3 regions of the Arthrobacter sp. 49Tsu3.1M3 genome follow, and region 3 is predicted to be linked to each of the others. Evidence: riboswitches for the same ligand, from Rfam matches in the RefSeq annotation. Region 3 holds a riboswitch; each other region holds the start of a gene.
What was found. A riboswitch is a leader RNA that binds a small molecule or an ion and turns the genes downstream of it on or off. The one in region 3 is predicted to bind S-adenosylmethionine.
Positions count from the first base shown of each region.

Region 1: it holds a riboswitch for S-adenosylmethionine, as region 3 does, so the genes downstream of both, B5X90_RS07510 (bifunctional o-acetylhomoserine/o-acetylserine sulfhydrylase) here and B5X90_RS18005 (methionine ABC transporter ATP-binding protein) in region 3, are expected to answer to the same signal.
Region 2: it holds a riboswitch for S-adenosylmethionine, as region 3 does, so the genes downstream of both, B5X90_RS11395 (aminotransferase class V-fold PLP-dependent enzyme) here and B5X90_RS18005 (methionine ABC transporter ATP-binding protein) in region 3, are expected to answer to the same signal.

Region 1 is NZ_FUZD01000004.1:192,050-197,731, reverse strand. Features, by position in the region: gene B5X90_RS07535 (NAD(P)/FAD-dependent oxidoreductase) at 1-501, shown strand, start outside; gene B5X90_RS07530 (imidazolonepropionase) at 513-1,730, shown strand; gene B5X90_RS07525 (histidine phosphatase family protein) at 1,737-2,417, opposite strand; gene B5X90_RS07520 (CPBP family intramembrane glutamic endopeptidase) at 2,527-3,294, shown strand; gene B5X90_RS07515 (VOC family protein) at 3,413-4,051, opposite strand; SAM riboswitch class IV at 4,220-4,335, shown strand; gene B5X90_RS07510 (bifunctional o-acetylhomoserine/o-acetylserine sulfhydrylase) at 4,397-5,682, shown strand, end outside.
Region 2 is NZ_FUZD01000008.1:135,112-140,793, forward strand. Features, by position in the region: gene B5X90_RS11380 (metal-dependent transcriptional regulator) at 1-271, opposite strand, end outside; gene B5X90_RS11385 (Nramp family divalent metal transporter) at 288-1,574, opposite strand; gene B5X90_RS11390 (class I SAM-dependent methyltransferase) at 1,742-2,536, opposite strand; gene B5X90_RS11395 (aminotransferase class V-fold PLP-dependent enzyme) at 2,618-4,093, opposite strand; SAM riboswitch class IV at 4,128-4,241, opposite strand; gene hisN (histidinol-phosphatase) at 4,319-5,149, opposite strand; gene B5X90_RS11405 (ribosome small subunit-dependent GTPase A) at 5,226-5,682, opposite strand, start outside.
Region 3 is NZ_FUZD01000022.1:42,737-48,418, forward strand. Features, by position in the region: gene B5X90_RS17990 (MetQ/NlpA family ABC transporter substrate-binding protein) at 1-708, opposite strand, end outside; gene B5X90_RS17995 (LLM class flavin-dependent oxidoreductase) at 741-2,183, opposite strand; gene B5X90_RS18000 (methionine ABC transporter permease) at 2,230-2,895, opposite strand; gene B5X90_RS18005 (methionine ABC transporter ATP-binding protein) at 2,888-3,697, opposite strand; SAM riboswitch class I at 3,837-3,927, opposite strand; gene B5X90_RS18010 (CoA-binding protein) at 4,025-4,450, opposite strand; gene acs (acetate--CoA ligase) at 4,756-5,682, shown strand, end outside.

The sequences.
Region 1 (5,682 bases), on a different contig from region 3:
AAGCTGGGCCTGCAGCCGTACCGGCGCACCGCGGCGATCGTCGAAGTCGAGAATCCCCTTCCGGAAGCCTGCCCGATGGTGGCGGCGGCCGATGACAGCTTCTATTTCCGGCCGGACGACGGCCAGGTCCTGATCTCGCCCGCCGAACACGTGCCGAGCGGACCCGAGGACGCCCGGCCCTATCCCGGCGACGTCGAACGGGTCATCGCCCGGCTCAACGCGATCACGACGCTCGGGATCCGCAACGTCCGCACAGCCTGGACGGGGCTGCGCACGGAGGCGGCCGACGGCGTCCCGGTAGTGGGGTTCGACGCCGAGGCCACCGGATTCTTCTGGCTCGCCGGCCAGGGCGGGTACGGATTCCAGACCTCATCCGGCGTCGCGGAACTGGCCGCCGGGCTGATCCTCGCGGGCCAGGGCTCCGCCCCGGCGCGGGACGCTAGTCCGGCATCCCGGACAGCGGAGGCGCTGGCCGCGACCCGCTGGTCCATCCGGCGCTGAAGAATGGATCCATGAGTACCCTCATCACCAATATCGCCGAACTGATGACCCAGGACGCGGAACACCGCGTCCTCCGCGACGCGGCGGTGGTGATCGAGGGGGAGCGGATTTCCTGGCTCGGGCCTGCGGCCGAGGCCCCGGCGGCGGACGAACGGGTGGATGCCGGGGGCCGGGCGCTCCTGCCGGGCTGGGTCGACTCCCACACGCACCTGATCTTCGCGGGGGACCGCACGGCCGAGTTCGAGGCCCGGATGGCGGGGGAGACCTACAGCGCCGGCGGGATCGCCGTCACCACCGACGCCACCCGGAGCACGAGCGACTTCGACCTCACCCGGCTGGCGATGGGCCGCGTCGCGGAGGCGGTGTCGCAGGGCACCACCTACCTGGAGACCAAGACCGGCTACGGCCTGGACGTCGAGAACGAGGCCCGCAGCGCCCGCATCGCCTCCACCGTGGCGGACGAGGTGACCTACCTGGGGGCGCACCTCGTTCCTGCCGGGATGGACGCGGAGGAATACACGGAGCTGGTCTGCGGGCCGATGCTCACCGCCGTCCGGCCCTACGCCCGCTGGGCCGACGTCTTTTGCGAGCAGGGCGCCTTCAACGAGGACCAGTCCCGCCGGGTGCTGCTGGCCTGCAAGGCCGCCGGGCTGGGCCTGCGCGTCCACGGCAACCAGCTCGGCGAGGGCCCCGGCGTCCGGCTGGCGGTGGAAGTCGGTGCCGCCAGCGTGGACCACGTGAACTACCTGTCGGCCGGGGACGTCGATGCCCTCGCCGGCAGCTGGGCCGGCTGGGACGCCGCCGGCGGCAGCGGCACGCGGGGCACGGTTGCCACGTGCCTGCCGGCCTGCGATCTTTCCACCCGGCAGCCGCTGGCCCCCGGCCGGGAACTGCTCGACGCCGGTGTGCAGCTGGCGCTGGCCTCCAACTGCAACCCCGGCACGTCGTACACCAGCTCCATGGCGTTCTGTGTCACCACCGCCGTGCTGCAGATGCGGCTCAGCGTCCACGAGGCGGTGCGCGCCGCGACCTACGGCGGCGCGCTGGCCCTGCGCCGGGAGTCCGGGAACGACGTCGACGGCGGCCGCGCGGTGGGCTCGATCGCCGTCGGACACCGTGCGGACCTGCACCTGCTCAACGCGCCTTCCGCCACGCACCTGGCCTACCGGCCCGGCATCCCTTTGACGCACGCGGTGTGGCGCGCCGGCGTGGCGCAGCCGGTCCGCTGACGGGCCTTAGAACATCATGGGCGGTGCGTCCAGGACGGTCTCGTCCACGCGCCTCTTCTCCCACTGTGTGAAGGGCTTGTCGAGCTCGTACTTGCCGTGCGAGGTGCGCAGCAGGGTGCGGACCTCGGCGTTCTCGGGGTTGTTCAGGGACTCGAAATATTCCACCGACCAGTGGAACCAGCGCATGCAGAACAGCCGCATGGTCAATCCGTGCGTCACGAACAGCGCGTTCGGGGCATTGCCGGGCCTGGACCAGTGCCGGTACAGGGTTTCCATGAAGGAAGAAATCCTGTCATACACATCGGAACCGGACTCGCCCTCGCGGAAGCGGTAGAAGAAGTGCCCGTAGGCGTTGCGGAGCTCCTTCTGGTCCTCGATGTCGCCGGCGATCTGGAAATTGGCCCAGTCCTGTTCGCGCAGGCGCGGTTCCTCGATCACCCGCTCGACGAGCGGGCCGAGATTCAGCGCCTCGAGGGTCTGGTAGGCGCGCAGATACGGTGAGACGTAGACGCACACCGGGCGGCCGTCCAGCTGGCGCCGGACTTCCTCCCCGGCCGCGGTGGCCTGCTCCAGGCCCAGCGCGGTCAACGGGATCCGGTAGTCCGGAACACGGTTGTAGATCGAGGTGTCGGCATTGGCGGCAGACTGGCCGTGCCGGATCATGATGATTTTCCGGGGCGCACTCATAATCCCCAAGCATAGGGCTCCCAAAAGCAGGTGCCGCAGGCAAAACCCCGTTCGGCCGGCGCCACGCGGGCACCAGCAAACTATCGGCAAGTGCAGGCAAGATAGAACCATGTTGGTTCCCTCCCGCCGCCGGCTGCGGTTCGAAGTGTTGATTGTCCTGGGGTTGTCGCTGGGGCAGTCCGCGATCTACTCCCTGGTGCAGTTGCTGGACAAGATGACCACGGCGCCGCTGGCCCAGGGCACATCCACCCTGAACCGCTCACAGAGCGCACGCGAATACTTCGACCTCACCTACCAGTTGCTGGACATCATCTTCGCCCTGGTGCCGGTGGCCCTCGTGATCTATTTCCTCACCGAGCACTGGCCGGCCGGGGAGCGCGGAACCTCGGCGTTCCGAAGGATCGGTTTCGACTTCGCCCGGCCCGGCAAGGACCTCCTGCAGGGTCTCGGACTCGCCGCGCTCATCGGCATTCCGTCCCTGGGGCTCTACGCCGCCGGCCGGGCGCTGGGGATCACGACGGCGATCATCCCCAGCGCCCTGGACGCGTACTGGTGGACCGTGCCGGTGCTGGTCCTGTCCGCGATCCGGCACGCGGTGGTCGAGGAAGTGATCGTGGTCGCGTACCTGCTGGACCGGCTCGGGAAACTGGGCTGGAGCGTGCCGGCGGCCATCGCCGCCAGCGCCCTGCTCCGCGGCAGCTATCACCTGTACCAGGGGTTCGGGCCGTTCATCGGCAACGCGGTGATGGGCGTCGTCTTCGCGCTGGTCTACACGCGGACCAAACGGGTGATGCCGCTGGTGATCGCCCACGCCATCCTGGACACTGTGGCGTTCGTGGGGTTCAGCCTGTTCGGCAAGGCCGTGGGCCTGGGCTGATGGTGCTGGTTGTACTGCCGGCGCCATCGCCCGGCCTTAAATGATCTCGGCCGCCGTCTCCTAGGTGACAACGTTGGCACCTAAGAGATGGCGGCCGAAGCGTGGGGCAGGTGGAGCGTTAGATCGTGACCGCTCCGGAGGCGGTCTCGAAGGTGACAGAGAGGATGCCGGGAGTACCGTGCGGCGCGATCCAGTTCACGGCGACGTCTTCCAGCGGCTTTTCAACTGGTTCGCCCAGCCACTCCGTGACGCGCGCGGCCGAACCGGCAATGGTCAGTGCGGACATCTTGACATCGCTCGCGTAGGCGTTGGACGGGTGCAGTTCCGGGTCGCCCTCCCACTTGAGCATGTACGGCACCTGGGGGTCGGCGATGAGCCCCAGGATGCCGATCTGCTTCCAGACCAGTTCGCGGCCGTCGGGAAACTTCCGGTTGCCGTTGACGGCGGCGCGGCCGAGCCGCTCCTCGAACGGGGCCAGGTCGTCAACCTCGACGCACCAGCCCATCCAGCCGCCGCCGGCCTCGGAGCGTGCCCGGACGGCCTGGCCGAACGGGGCCTTGTCGGAGGCCGGGTGGTTCAGGACCTCCACGACTTCCAGGTACTTGTGTCCCGCGAGCGGGATAATCATGTTGCGTGTCCCGAAACGGGGGTGCACTCCACCCTTCACGGCTTCAACGCCGAGGGCAGACGCAATACGTTCAGTGGTGGCTGCCAAGCCATCGTGTTCACAGGCGTAAGAGACGTGATCCATGCGCATGCCATCATCTTGGCACTTTGTGATGGACCTCTCAGCTTAGGCTCCCCTAACCGTCATGGGACGTCCCGGGGCGCCGAACGCGGCGCCCCGATGCTCCGTCACGGCGGCCGTCTTCATCTTCGTCACAAAGCTATCCAGGGCTGCGCCGCCATTCCTACACTGAAGCCAGGTCATGAGTGCCAGCGCACAGCCCCGGCTTGCTGGCCGGCAACCCTCGTATCGCGGTGGGGTGCCCCGGGTGAAGACCTGGCCGTCCGGCGCCCGCCGGAGGGCAAGCGCGGCGCCTGTTCCGGTTCGGGCCGAAAGCCCCGGCCGGTGCTGTGCCCAGTGACTCGAGGAGCACCAATGTCCAACGCCTGGTCCTTTGAAACCCGCCAGATCCACGCCGGCCAGGAGCCGGATAGCGCCACCGGCGCGCGTGCCCTGCCCATCTACCAGACGACGTCGTTCGTGTTCCCCAGCGCCGAAAGCGCCGCGAACCGCTTCGCGCTCGCCGAGCTCGCGCCCATCTACACCCGGATCGGCAACCCGACCCAGGACGCCGTCGAACAGCGCGTCGCCAGCCTGGAAGGCGGCCTCGCGGCGCTGCTGCTCAGCTCCGGCCAGGCCGCCGAGACGTTCGCGATCCTCAATATCGCCGAGGCCGGCGACCACGTGGTGGCCAGCCCCAGCCTCTACGGCGGTACCTACAACCTGCTCGCGCACACGCTGAAGAAGTTCGGCATCTCCGTTACCTTCGTGGCAGACCCGGACAACCTGGACCAGTGGCGGGACGCCGTCCAGCCCAACACCAAGCTGTTCTTCGGCGAAGTGGTCTCCAACCCCCGCCAGGACGTGCTGGACATCGAGGGCGTCTCCGGCGTGGCGCACGAGGCCGGCGTGCCGCTGGTGGTAGACAACACGCTCTCCACCCCCTACCTGATCCGGCCGATCGAGTGGGGCGCGGACATCGTGGTGCATTCCGCCACCAAGTACCTCGGCGGGCACGGCGCCGCAATCGCCGGCGTGATCGTGGACTCCGGCAACTTCGACTTCGGGAAGGACCCGGAGCGGTTCCCCGGCTTCAACAGCCCGGACCCCACCTACAACGGCCTGGTCTACGCCCGCGACCTCGGAGCCGACGGCGCGCTGGGCGCGAACCTCTCCTACATCCTTAAGGCCCGGGTCCAGCTCCTGCGCGACCTTGGCTCCGCGGTGTCCCCGTTCAACGCCTTCCTCATCGCCCAGGGCATCGAAACGCTGAGCCTGCGCGTCGAGCGCCACGTGGCCAACGCCACGAAGGTGGCGCAATGGCTGGAGGGGCGGGACGACGTCGAATCGGTCGCCTACGCCGGGCTGCCGTCCAGCCCCTGGTACGAGCGCGGCCGCAAGTACGGGCCCAAGGGGACCGGCGCCGTCGTGGCGTTCAACATTGCCGGGGGAGCGGAGGCCGGCAAGCGGTTCGTCGACGCCCTCGAACTGCATTCGCACGTCGCGAACATCGGCGATGTCCGGTCGTTGGTGATCCATCCGGCGTCGACCACCCACAGCCAGCTCTCGCCCGAACAGCAGGTGATCGCCGGGGTGAATCCCGGGCTGGTGCGGCTTTCGGTGGGACTGGAGCACATTGACGACATCCTCGCGGACCTCGA
Region 2 (5,682 bases), on a different contig from region 3:
GGACGAGGAAAGTCTCGATCAGCCGGTGGCGCCGGACCATGGAAAGGGCGAGCCGGACTCCATCGCTGGTGAGCGTGACGGCGCTGTAGGGCTTGTGGTCTACGAGGCCCTGGTCCTTGAGTTTGCGGACCATTTCCGAAACCGAGGAGTTGGCGACGCCCAGGCGCTGCGCCAGCTGCGTGGAGGTGATGGGCTTGCGCTGCCACTCGGTGAACGAATAGATGACCTTGACGTAGTCCTCGATCGAGGAGGAGGGCGTACTGGTCTTCACAGACCTAAGCCTACCGTCAGCTGCCTCCGGAGAAAGTGAGCCACAGCAGGACCAGGTTAAGAGCCACGACGAGCACCACGCTGATGATGGCGGCGATTCGGAGGGCCGGGCCGTCGGCAAACCGGCCCATCAGGGCCTTGTTGCTGGTCAGCACCACCAGAGGGACCAGGACAAAGGGAATCCCGAAGCTGAGGACCACCTGGCTCAGGACCAGCGCCCAGGTGGGGTCGAAGCCCACCGCCAGCAGCACGACGGCGGGGATAAGGGTCACGACGCGCCGGGCCATGACGGGGATCCGGATCTTGAGCAGGCCCTGCATGATGGTGCCGCCGGCATAGCAGCCCACTGAGGTCGATGCCAGGCCGGAGGCGAGCAGCCCGACCGCGAAGATCACGCCGACGACCGGGCCGAGATTGGCGGTGATGGCGGCGTGCGCGCCCTCGATCGTGTCCGTGCCTTCTTCGCCACCGAGGGTGGAGGCGGCCAGGAGCAGCATGCCGATGTTGACCAGTCCGGCGATTGCGAGGGCGGCCACGACGTCGAACCGGGTGGCCCGGACCAGGCGCGCGATGGCCGCCGGGGGAACATGCAGGTGTTCGTCCGGCCGGTGCCGGTCCCGGGACAGGGCCGAGTGGACGTAGATGGCGTGCGGCATGACGGTGGCCCCGAGCATGCTGGCGGCCAACAGGACGGTGTCCGGGCCCTGGAAGCCGGGCACGAGCCCGGCCAGGGCGGCCCCCGGATCGGGCGGGCTGATGAACAGTCCGGCCAGGAAGCCGACCGTGATGATGCCGAGCAGGAACATGATGATGAATTCGAACGGCCGCTGTTTCTGCCGGGCCTGGACGGCGAGCAGGAGCATGGACACGGCGCCGACAATCACGGCGCCAAGGGGGAGGGGCAGGCCGAAGAGCAGGTACAGGGCGATTGCGCCGCCCACCACCTCCGCGAGGTCGGTGGCGGCGGCGACGACTTCGGCCTGGACCCAGAAGGCGCGGCGCCACAGCGGCTTGAGCCGTTCGCCGAGGATCTCCGGAAGGCTCTTTCCGGTGACGATCCCGAGCTTGGCGGACTGGTACTGGACGAGGACTGCCATGACGTTGGCGGCCACGAGGACCCACACGAGCAGGTAGCCGTACTGCGCCCCGGCGGTCAGGTTGGCGGCCACGTTTCCGGGGTCCACGTAGGCGATCGACGCCACGAACGCCGGCCCCAACAGGCCGATCAGCGCCCTCCGGGCACCCGGGTGTTTGTAAGTGGGGGCGTCCTGCGCCGGTTGCCCGTGTCCCGTTACCTCCAGCACTGCAAGCTCCTGTGATTGGCGCGTCGGCGGTGACGCGATGATCGGCGCCGGCCGGAAAACAGCCGGTGTCAAAGTTTCATGTGCCTATAAGAAATTATTAGGCATACCGAAACAATAGGCCCGGCGGGCGCTGCGTGCAATCCGGGGGAGTCCGGGGTGAGCGTGCATCAGGCCCGGAAGGCCCGCCACGTCTGGGTCAGGTAGGGCAGCCGGAGCACCTCGCCCGGGGTGTGCCCCAGGTGCTCGTGCAGGTACCAGGCGAGGTTGGCTGTGACCTTGGCCCGGGTGGAGTCCGATGCCGCGAGATAGTAGCTGCGGGACTTGGCCAGCTCCTGGATGTCCTCCGTCGTGACGGAATCCTCCCAGCGCGTCAGGTGGCTCTCCAGCCCGGTGAACTCGGCGCCCACGGCCGGACGGAAGTGCGGTTTGTGCACGTCCCCGGCGTGCATGATCCGGGAGAGCCTGTGCACCCAGGGCACGCTGGTGTCCAGCTGGTTCCAGATCAGGCCCAGCACGCCGTGCGGCCGCAGGATCCGGGCAATCTCGGTGCTGGCCAGGCCGGAGTCGCACCAGTGCCACGCCTGGGCGACCGTGACCAGGTCAAAGGACTCCGGCTCGAGACCGGTGTCCTCGGCGCTGCCCTCGATGGCCGTGACGTCCGGCAGGGTCCGGCGCAACTGCCCGAGCATGTCGGCAGAGGGGTCCACGGCCACCGTGCCCAGTCCGCGTTCCGCCAAAAGGGAAGTGAACTTCCCGGTGCCCGCGCCAATGTCCGCGGCGTCCCTGGCTCCCGCCGGGACCAGCCAGTCGGCCGACTCCTGCGGATAGCCGGGGCGGACGCGTTCGTAGTGCTCGCCGCCGTCCTGGAAGCTTTGTCCGAGTTCCTGGCGCCGCTCGCTGTGCAGTTTTGGTCCGTTGTGCAGCTTCGGTCCGCTGTGCAGCCTGGGGCCGGCGCTTGCCACGTGCGATCTCCTTCGGGAAGGTCCTGCTGGTTTCAGATACCCTTCGAATTTACCGCACCCGCGCCGGGCCCTGGTCCTGCCCTAGTCGAGGGTGCAGGGCGCAGCGCCGGCGGTGCCCGGGGTGTTCGGCGCCCAGTGCGGGTAGCTGCGGGTATCGTTGGCCGGCACCCAGCGGCCGGCGTCCACCACGTAATCCCAGCCGAGTCCGTTCTGCCGCAGCTGCTGCAGTCCGGCCAGCAGGCGTTCGGCGTCCTCCAGCCGTGAGCCGAGGCCGAAGCTGGCCCGCAGGGAACCGGCGGGCAGGCCGAGCCGCTTGAGCAGCGGGTGGGCGCAGAAGCGGCCGTCGCGCAGGCCAATGCCGTGTTCGGCCGACAGGTAGGCGGCGACCAGTCCGGCGTCGTAGCCTTCCACGGAAAAGTTCACGACGCCGATCGTGCCGGTGTCCGGGTGATCGCTTCCAGCGGAAGAAGCAGAGGAAGACCCGGACGCCGAATCGGCAAAGATCCGGTGCACGGTTACTCCCTCGATGCCCTGGAGGCCCTCGACGAGGAAGGACCGGATGGCGTCCTCGTGGGCCTGCCACTGCTCCGGGTCCAGGGCCGCAATGACCTGGGTGGCGCGGGCGAGGGCCGCCGCGCCGAGGACGTTCGGCGAGCCACCCTCGTGCCGGGCAGGCCCTGTGGTCCAGCTGACGGAGTCGAGCCGGGCATCGCGGACCGCGCCGCCGCCGGCCAGGTGCGGGGTGCCGGCGTCGAGCCAGTCCGTCCGCCCCACCAGCACGCCGGCGCCGAACGGGGCGTACAGCTTGTGCCCCGAGAAGGCGAGGTAGTCGACGTCGTCCGCGGCGATATTGATCCGCCGGTGCGGGGCGAGCTGCGCGGCGTCGACGACGATCCTGGCGCCGTATTCGTGCGCCAGGGCGGCCAGGGTGCGGATCGGGAGGATCTCGCCGGTGACGTTGGAGGCGCCGGTGACGGCCAGCAGGCTGACGCCGCCGCGGGCGAGTTCGTCGCGCAGGCGGTCCACGGTGGCCGCGAGGGTGGCGGCGGCCACGACGCTGCGGTGCGGGACATTCTGCCAGGGCAGGAGGTTGGCGTGGTGTTCGATGTCGAGGTAGAGGACCTCGCCCGCGGCCCGCCCGTCGCGCAGCGGCAGGCAGCCGGCCAGCAGGTTCAGGGAATCGGTGGTGTTGCGGGTGAAGATCACGGAATCGTCGGGCCGGCCGCCCACGAAGTCCCGCACGATGTCCCGGGCGTTCTCGTAGACGGAAGTGCTGATCTGCGATGCGTAGCCGGCGCCGCGGTGCACGCTTGCGTAGTACGGCAGGATTTCATTCAGGTAGGCCGAGACCACGGACAGGGCCGGGGCGGAGGCGCCGTAGTCAAGGTTGGCGTAGCGCGCGTGGCCGCCGGTGATCAGCGGTGCCTGGATTTCGGCCCCGGTGACGGCTGCCAGCGGGCGGGCCGCGAGGGCCTGGCGGCCATCAGCCTGCCCTGCGGACTGTTCTGCACCAGCAGCATGGAATTCAGTGGCAACGGGAAAAATGGCAGTTGTCATGGGACCTCACTCGAACAGGACCCCACACCGTGGGAATCCGCGCTTGCCGGGTCCGTTCCGGACCGGCCAGGTCGTCACCCGGGGCACCCCACCGCGACTGGAGGGTTGCCGGCCAGCAAACCGGGGTTTAGCGCTGGCACTCGTGACCTGCATCGAGCGTAGGACATCGGCGCAGCCGGGGAAAAGGCGGGCACCGATTGTGAAGCGGATTATTACGGGCGCGGTTCAGTTGTTCGGGTGCGCCTGGAAGAGGTCGTCGAGCCCGGGGTTGAGCCGCTTGAGGACTTCCGAGTGCAGGATCGAATTGGTGGCCAGGGCGTTGCCGCCGAAGGGACCGTCCTCGCCTTCGAGCGAGGTGAAGCGGCCGCCGGCCTCGGTCACGATCGGCACCAGGGCTGCCATGTCGTACAGGTTCAGCTCGGGTTCGCAGGCGATGTCCACAGCGCCCTCGGCCACGAGGCAGTATGACCAGAAGTCACCGTAGGCGCGGGTCCGCCACACTTCCTCGGTCAGACCCAGGAACTCATCCAGGTTCCCGCGTTCCTTCCAGCCGCCAAGGCTGGAGTAGGACAGCGAGGCGTCCTCGAGATTGGAGACGTTGGATACCTTCAACCGTGTGGCGGCGGCGAGCGAGCGGCCCGTGTAGGCGCCTGCACCCTTGGCGGCCCACCAGCGCTTGCCCAGTGCCGGCGCGCTGACGACGCCGACCACCGGCTCGCCCTCGTCGACGAGGGCGATCAGGGTGGCCCAGACCGGGACACCGCGGACAAAGTTCTTCGTGCCGTCGATCGGGTCGATGATCCACCGGCGGGAGCCGTGGCCCGAGCTGCCGAATTCTTCGCCCAGGACTGCGTCACGCGGACGTGACCGGGAGAGCTGGCCGCGGATGGCCTCTTCCGCGGACTTGTCGGCATCGGTGACGGGTGTGAGGTCAGGCTTCGTCTCGATCCGAAGGTCGAGCGCCTTGAAGCGGCTCATGGTCTGGGAATCGACCGAATCTGCCAGTACATGGGCAAGGCGCAGGTCATCGTTGTAGCTCGAAGCGGGTTGGCTCATGGTTCCAAACTACCGTCAAACCTGGCTGCCGGGCGGGAGGCCGCGGCACGGCGCCGCCGCCCCGCCGCCGGTCCGGCTAGGAGACGGTGCCCAGTTCCTTGGTTTCCTGCGCTTCCATCCGCGGGTCCGTGCCCAGCAGCCGGCGCAGGGACGCGAGCCTGGCCGGTCCCGAGGGCCCCGCGTGCCCGGCCGCAACCCACTTGTCGACGCCGCAGTTGACGGCCGTGGAGTCGTGCTTGCAGCCGCGTTCGCAATCATCGGTGCCGGGTTCCAGGTCCGGGAAGGAACGCAGGATCCGGTCCGGGTCCACGTGGGCCAGGCCGAAGGACCGGATGCCGGGGGTGTCGATGATCCAGCTGCCGGCCGGGGCATCGTTGACTTTGAGCGCCAGTGCCGAGGAGGACGTGTGGCGGCCGCGGCCGGTTACCGCGTTCACGCCTCCCGTGGCCCGCTCGGCGCCGGTCAGGGCGTTGACCATGGTGGACTTGCCGACGCCGGAATGGCCCAGCATCACGGTGACCTTGCCGTCGAGG
Region 3 (5,682 bases):
GATCCGGAACGGGACCTGGTCCGCATCCGTTTCGAAGGCCAGCGCGTCGTCCTTGCTGTGCCCGGCATCGGCGGCCATCCGGGCGACCAGGAAGCCGGCGTCGACGTCGGGAAGGGTCTTGGCGAGGGACTGCTGGTCCACTTCCACGAACTGCAGCTTCTTCGGGTTGGCCGTGATGTTCTTTTGCGAGGTGTGGATCACGGTGGCGTCGGACAGCTCCAGCAGGCCGGCGTCGCGCAGCATGAACAGGGCCCGGCCGTTGTTCGCCGGGTCCACGGGAATGCCGATCTTGGCGCCGTCCGGGAGCTCCTTGAGGGACTTGTACTTGTCAGACCAGATGCCGCCCGGGGCGCTGTAGACGTAGAACAGTCCCACGTTCTCCAGGCCCTTGTCCTGGTTGAACTGCTTCAGGTAGGCGTTGTGCTGGAAGAAGTTGGCGTCGAATTCGCCGTTGGCCACGGCCAGGTTGGGCTGGATGATGTCCGTGACGAAGGTGGGCTCCAGGGTCCAGCCCTGGGCCGCGAGCAGCTTCTGGGCCAGCTTGGTCGGTTCCTGGTACGGGGCGGACTCGGTGACGATAATCTTGATCGTCTTCCCGCCGCTGGCGGCGGCACCGCCGGGGTTGGTGAGGCCGCAGCCGGTCAGTGCCGCGGCGGAGACTGCACCGGCGCCGGCGAGGGCATACTTGAGGAAATTTCTACGCTGCATGGTCTTGGTCCTTTGTGGTGGTTCGCGCTGAGCTATGACTGGGCGGTAACGCCGGCGGGCTGGTTTTCGGCCGCCGCGGAGAATTCGGTGAAGGCTCCCCGGAAGGCTGCGGCGGGGTGCCGGCCGTTGAGCCGCGGCCCGGCGCCGAAGAGCTTCTCGCGCAGGGTTCCCGGCGCGTAGCCGGTCTGGGCGAGGCCGCGGCTGCGCAGTTCCGGCAGCACACCGTCGATGAAGTCGGTGTAGGAGCCGGGGATGGTCTGGTTGATGATGTTGATGCCGTCAATTCCGGCGTCCTGCCACTGCTCGAGACGGTCCGCGATCTGGTCCGGCGTTCCCACCACCCGGTTGGCCCGGCTGCGGTAGAGCGCAATGTCGCGGAGGGTGGGATTGCCGCCTCGGACGGAAGCGCGGATAGCCGTGAGATGCCCCTGGCTGCCTTCCGTCTCAAGGTCCCCGAGCGGGGTGTCCAGCGGCAGCCCGCCGAGGTCGACGCCGAACCCGCCGCCCACGTGGGCCAGCAGGGCCTCAATGTCCAGGCTGTCCTCGAGCTCGTCGGCCTTGCGGAGCGCCTCGGCCTCCGTGCCGCCCACCACGAAGTGCATGCCCTGGAGGAACTTCACGTCATCCGGATGGCGGCCGGCGGCAACGGCCTGTTCCCGGACGGCCGCGGTGTACTTCGCGGCCACGTCGGTGCTCGGCGCGAGGGTGAAGGTGGCCTCGGCGTTGGCGGCGCAGAACTGCTGGCCGCGGCCGGAGCTTCCGGCCTGGAAGAGCACCGGGGTGCGCTGCGGCGAAGGGGCCGCGAGGTGGGGTCCGTCGATCGAGTAGCGGGGTCCGCGGTGGTAGATCTTGCTGACTTTTTCCGGGTCGGTGTGGACTCCGGTCTCCTTGTCCCGGAGCAGCGCATCGTCTTCCCAGGACCCTTCCCACAGTTTGTAGGCGGCCTCGACGTATTCGTCCGCCCAGTCGTAGCGTTCGTCATGCTTGGTCAGCTCGGTGGCGTTGAAGTTCCGGTGCGCGTTTTCCAGCACGCTGGTGACGATGTTCCAGGCCACCCGGCCGCCGCTGATGTGGTCCAGCGTGGACATCTGCCGGGCGAACTGGAACGGATGGCTCTGAATTACCGACGACGTCGCGGCCAGCCCGATCTCCTGCGTTCCGGTGGCGAGCGCGGACAGCAGGATGAGGGGGTCGTTGGACGGCACCTGCAGGCCCTTTTTCAGCAGCGATGCCCACCCGCCGTCGTAGTCGCCGTACAGACCGACGACGTCGGCGAAGAAGATCGCGTCAAACTTGGCGTCTTCGAGCTGGCGGGCCAGGTCGGTCCAGAGCTGGAGTTCGTTGAACCGGTGCTGCTGGGCTTCCGGGCGCCGCCACTGGCCGCCCATGATGTGGCTGGACGTGTTCATCACGAAGGCGCTGATCAGCAGGCGGGGGCGGGGTCCGTCGAAACGGGTACTGGGTGTTGACGTCATGGGGTGCTTTCCGCTGAGGGAGGTGGGAAGAGGGTGCTGCCGGCGCTCAGAGGCGCTTGTCCAGGCGCCGGGCAACATAGGATCCGCCCAGCTGAACGATGGTGACCAGCAGGATCATCAGGACAATCGCGGTGATCATGAGCGGCGTTTCGTAGCGGTAATAGCCGTACCGGATGGCGAAGTCGCCGATTCCGCCGCCGCCCACCAGGCCTGCCATCGCCGAGTAGGAGATGAAGCTGACGGTCATGATGGTGATGGAGCTGACGAGTCCGGGCTTTGCCTCCACAATCAGGACGTCCCGGACGATCTGGGACCGGCTGGCGCCCATGGACCGTGCCGCTTCGACCACTCCGCCGCCGAGCTGGCTCAGGTTCTGTTCCACAAAGCGGGCGAAATACGGAATGGCGTTGAGGGTCAGCGGGACAATGACGGCGGCCGTGCCGATGGTCGTGCCGACAATGAACCTGGTCACGGGAATGATTGCGATCAGCAGGATCAGGAACGGGAACGAGCGGAGCAGGTTGACCAGCCCGTCCAGGACCCGGTGCAGCTTTGGCCTGTGCTTGAGCCCGTTGGGACCGATGGTGTAGAGCAGGACACCTAGCGGTGTGCCGAGCAGCACCGCCAGCGGGATGGCCACCAGCAGCATGGTGAGGGTCTGTCCCATGGCGACGTCGATTTCGGGCAGGATTTCCAGGATGCGGTCAAACATTGATCAGGCCCTCCGACGCGGCTGTGGTGTGGGTGCCCCTCCCGGAGCGGTCCAGCTGGATCTCATCGGAGACCAGGTAGCGGCCGATCGACGTCGCCGGGTGGAAGCCGGGGCGCTGGAGTTCGGCGAGGTCGAACTGCTCCACCACCCGGCCTTCCTCCATGACCGCGACGTTGTCCGCGATGGCCTTGATGACGTTCATCTCGTGGGTGACCACCACGATTGTGATGCCGAATTCGGCGTTGACGTCGGCCAGGTACTGCAGGACCGATGACGTCGTCCGGGGATCCACGGCCGACGTCGGCTCGTCGCAGAGCAGCACCTTGGGCCCGGTGGCGAGGGCGCGGGCGATCGCCACCCGCTGCTTCTGGCCCCCGGAGAGTTTGGCCGGATACGTTCCCGCTTTGTCGGCGAGGTCCACGATTTCCAGGGTTTCGGCGGCCCGCCGCCGGCGTTCCGCCTTCCCGACGCCGGCGAACTTCAGGGACAGCTCCACATTTTCCTGGGCTGTGAGGTTGTTGAGGAGATTAAAGTGCTGGAAAATCATGCCGATGTCGTGTCGCTTGGTCCGGAGCTCGGCGTCGGACAGGGTCACCAGGTCCACGCCGTCCACCAGGACGCGGCCCGACGTCGGGCGCTCGAGGAGGTTGATGTTGCGCAGCAGCGTGGATTTGCCGGCGCCGGAGAACCCGATGATGCCCTGGATGGTGCCCCGCCTGATGTGCAGGCTGACGTCATCGACGGCCGTGAAAGGTCCCGCGGCTGAAGCGAATGACGTGCTGACGTTCTGGATCTCGATCACAGGCCACCACCTGCTCGGGGCCGCGGCGCCGCCGCTGTCTGCGTGTTCATGATTTCCTCCGGGCTCGCCCGAGGAAAGCCCTGGGTCCTTGCTTCCGGGCAGCGCTGAGCGAAGCCGCGGAGCCTCAGAACACAGTGGTTCTCCATCGGTCCTGGCGGTAGCACCGTCCTCAAAGGAGGGGGTTGCTGCGGCGTCACGGAGCCAGATCTCTCAGCCGCTCGGGATGGTTACGAGTCCATCTCACACGGCAAGGGACCGGATACTGAAAAAGCCGGTCACATTTTGTAACCGACTCTTCCCGATCTGTTGATCGTCATTCCCGGGCCGTTAGATGCCCACGCGCCAGCCTTCGCGGGCGGGGCACGCGTTCACGACGACGTCCAGCCCGGCGGCCTTGGCGCGGTCCGTCGCGGCGTCGTCGAAGACGCCCAGCTGCAGCCAGACGGCCTTGGCGCCTACTGCGATGGCCTCGTCTATGACGGCCCCCACCCTGTGGGAGTTGACGAAGCAGTCCACGACGTCGATCGGGTGCTTCTCCGGAGGGATGTCAGTCAGGGAACGGTACCCCTTCTCGCCGTGGACGTCGTCGCCCGGAAGGTTGACCGGAATGATGGTCATGCCCATCCGGTCCCGGACATAAAGGGAGACGTCAAACGCTGAGCGCCATTCGTTGGTGGTGAGGCCGACCACCGCCCACGTGCCTTTGGTTCGCATGAGGCGGTCAATGACTGCCGGATCGTTAACATGGGCCATGCATCAACCTTACTCCTGCGACCTTTCCGGACAATTGTCGAATAAATGAATGATCTGGACCGGACGCACGCCGGGTGAACGAATATTACAGCGCTCCCGGCGCCGATTTTGCGGAATGGTGCATCTGAAGCTCTAGTAGGTAATGACCATCCCGAGCGGCCGAGAGACCTGGATCGATGACGCCGCAGCAACCCCCGGTGACGTGAGACGACCATTCCCACGCAACCGTTCCGCCCTCCTTCGCTGAAATTCGAGGGAGCCGGAGCGACCAAGGGTGCTACTGCCAGGACCGATGGAGTGCAGCAATGACCCCTGAGAATTCTTCCGCCCTGCCCACCTTTGCCCGGACCGCGTCCGAGGCAATCCCACAAACCACTTCGGACGCGACGGCGAACGAAGCAGGGCTGCGTGACGCGCCCGGCTCCTCTCGCGGCTCTTCGGGATGGTCCCTGAACGAGCCCACGGACGGCGCAGTGCACGGCGTCCCCGCCGACGGGCCGGCGCGTCACCGCAGCACCACCTCCGGAAACCATCCTCCCCGGCACGGCGCCGCCGCGACCGCGGGAACTGCCCAGGCAGAGACGGTTGCGTTCTGGGAAACCCAGGCTCTCCGCCTCGACTGGGCGGACCTGCCTGGCGCAGCAACGGATCGCGCCAAGCCCTGGCACACGGCGCACCGCCGGGTCCCGGCCGACGTCGAGGCCGGCGTCGGACCGCAGATCACCTGGTTCGAAGGGGGCAGACTCAATGTCGCCTACAACTGCGTCGACCGCCACGTAGCGGCGGGGCGCGGGGACAAGGTGGCCCTGCACTTCGAGGGCGAGCCCGGTGACCGCCGTGCCGTCACCTACGCCGAACTCCAGCGCGAGGTCTCCAAGGCCGCCAATGCCCTCCTGGATCTCGGCATCACCAAGGGCGACCGGGTGGTCATCTACCTCCCCGTCATCCCCGAAACCGTGATCATCACCCTCGCCGTGGCCCGCATCGGCGCCATCCATTCCCTGGTCTTCGGCGGGTTCTCCGCCGAGGCCCTGAAGTTCCGGGTGGAGGACACCGGCGCCAAGCTCCTGGTCACCACCGACGGCCAGTTCCGCCGCGGCACCGCCGTGCCGGTCAAGGACAACGCGGACGCCGCCGTCGCCGGCGACAACGCCATCGAGCACGTCCTGGTGGTCAACCGGACCACACCGGCGGGCGAGCTGGACACGGTCCCGATGACCGCGGGCCGTGAT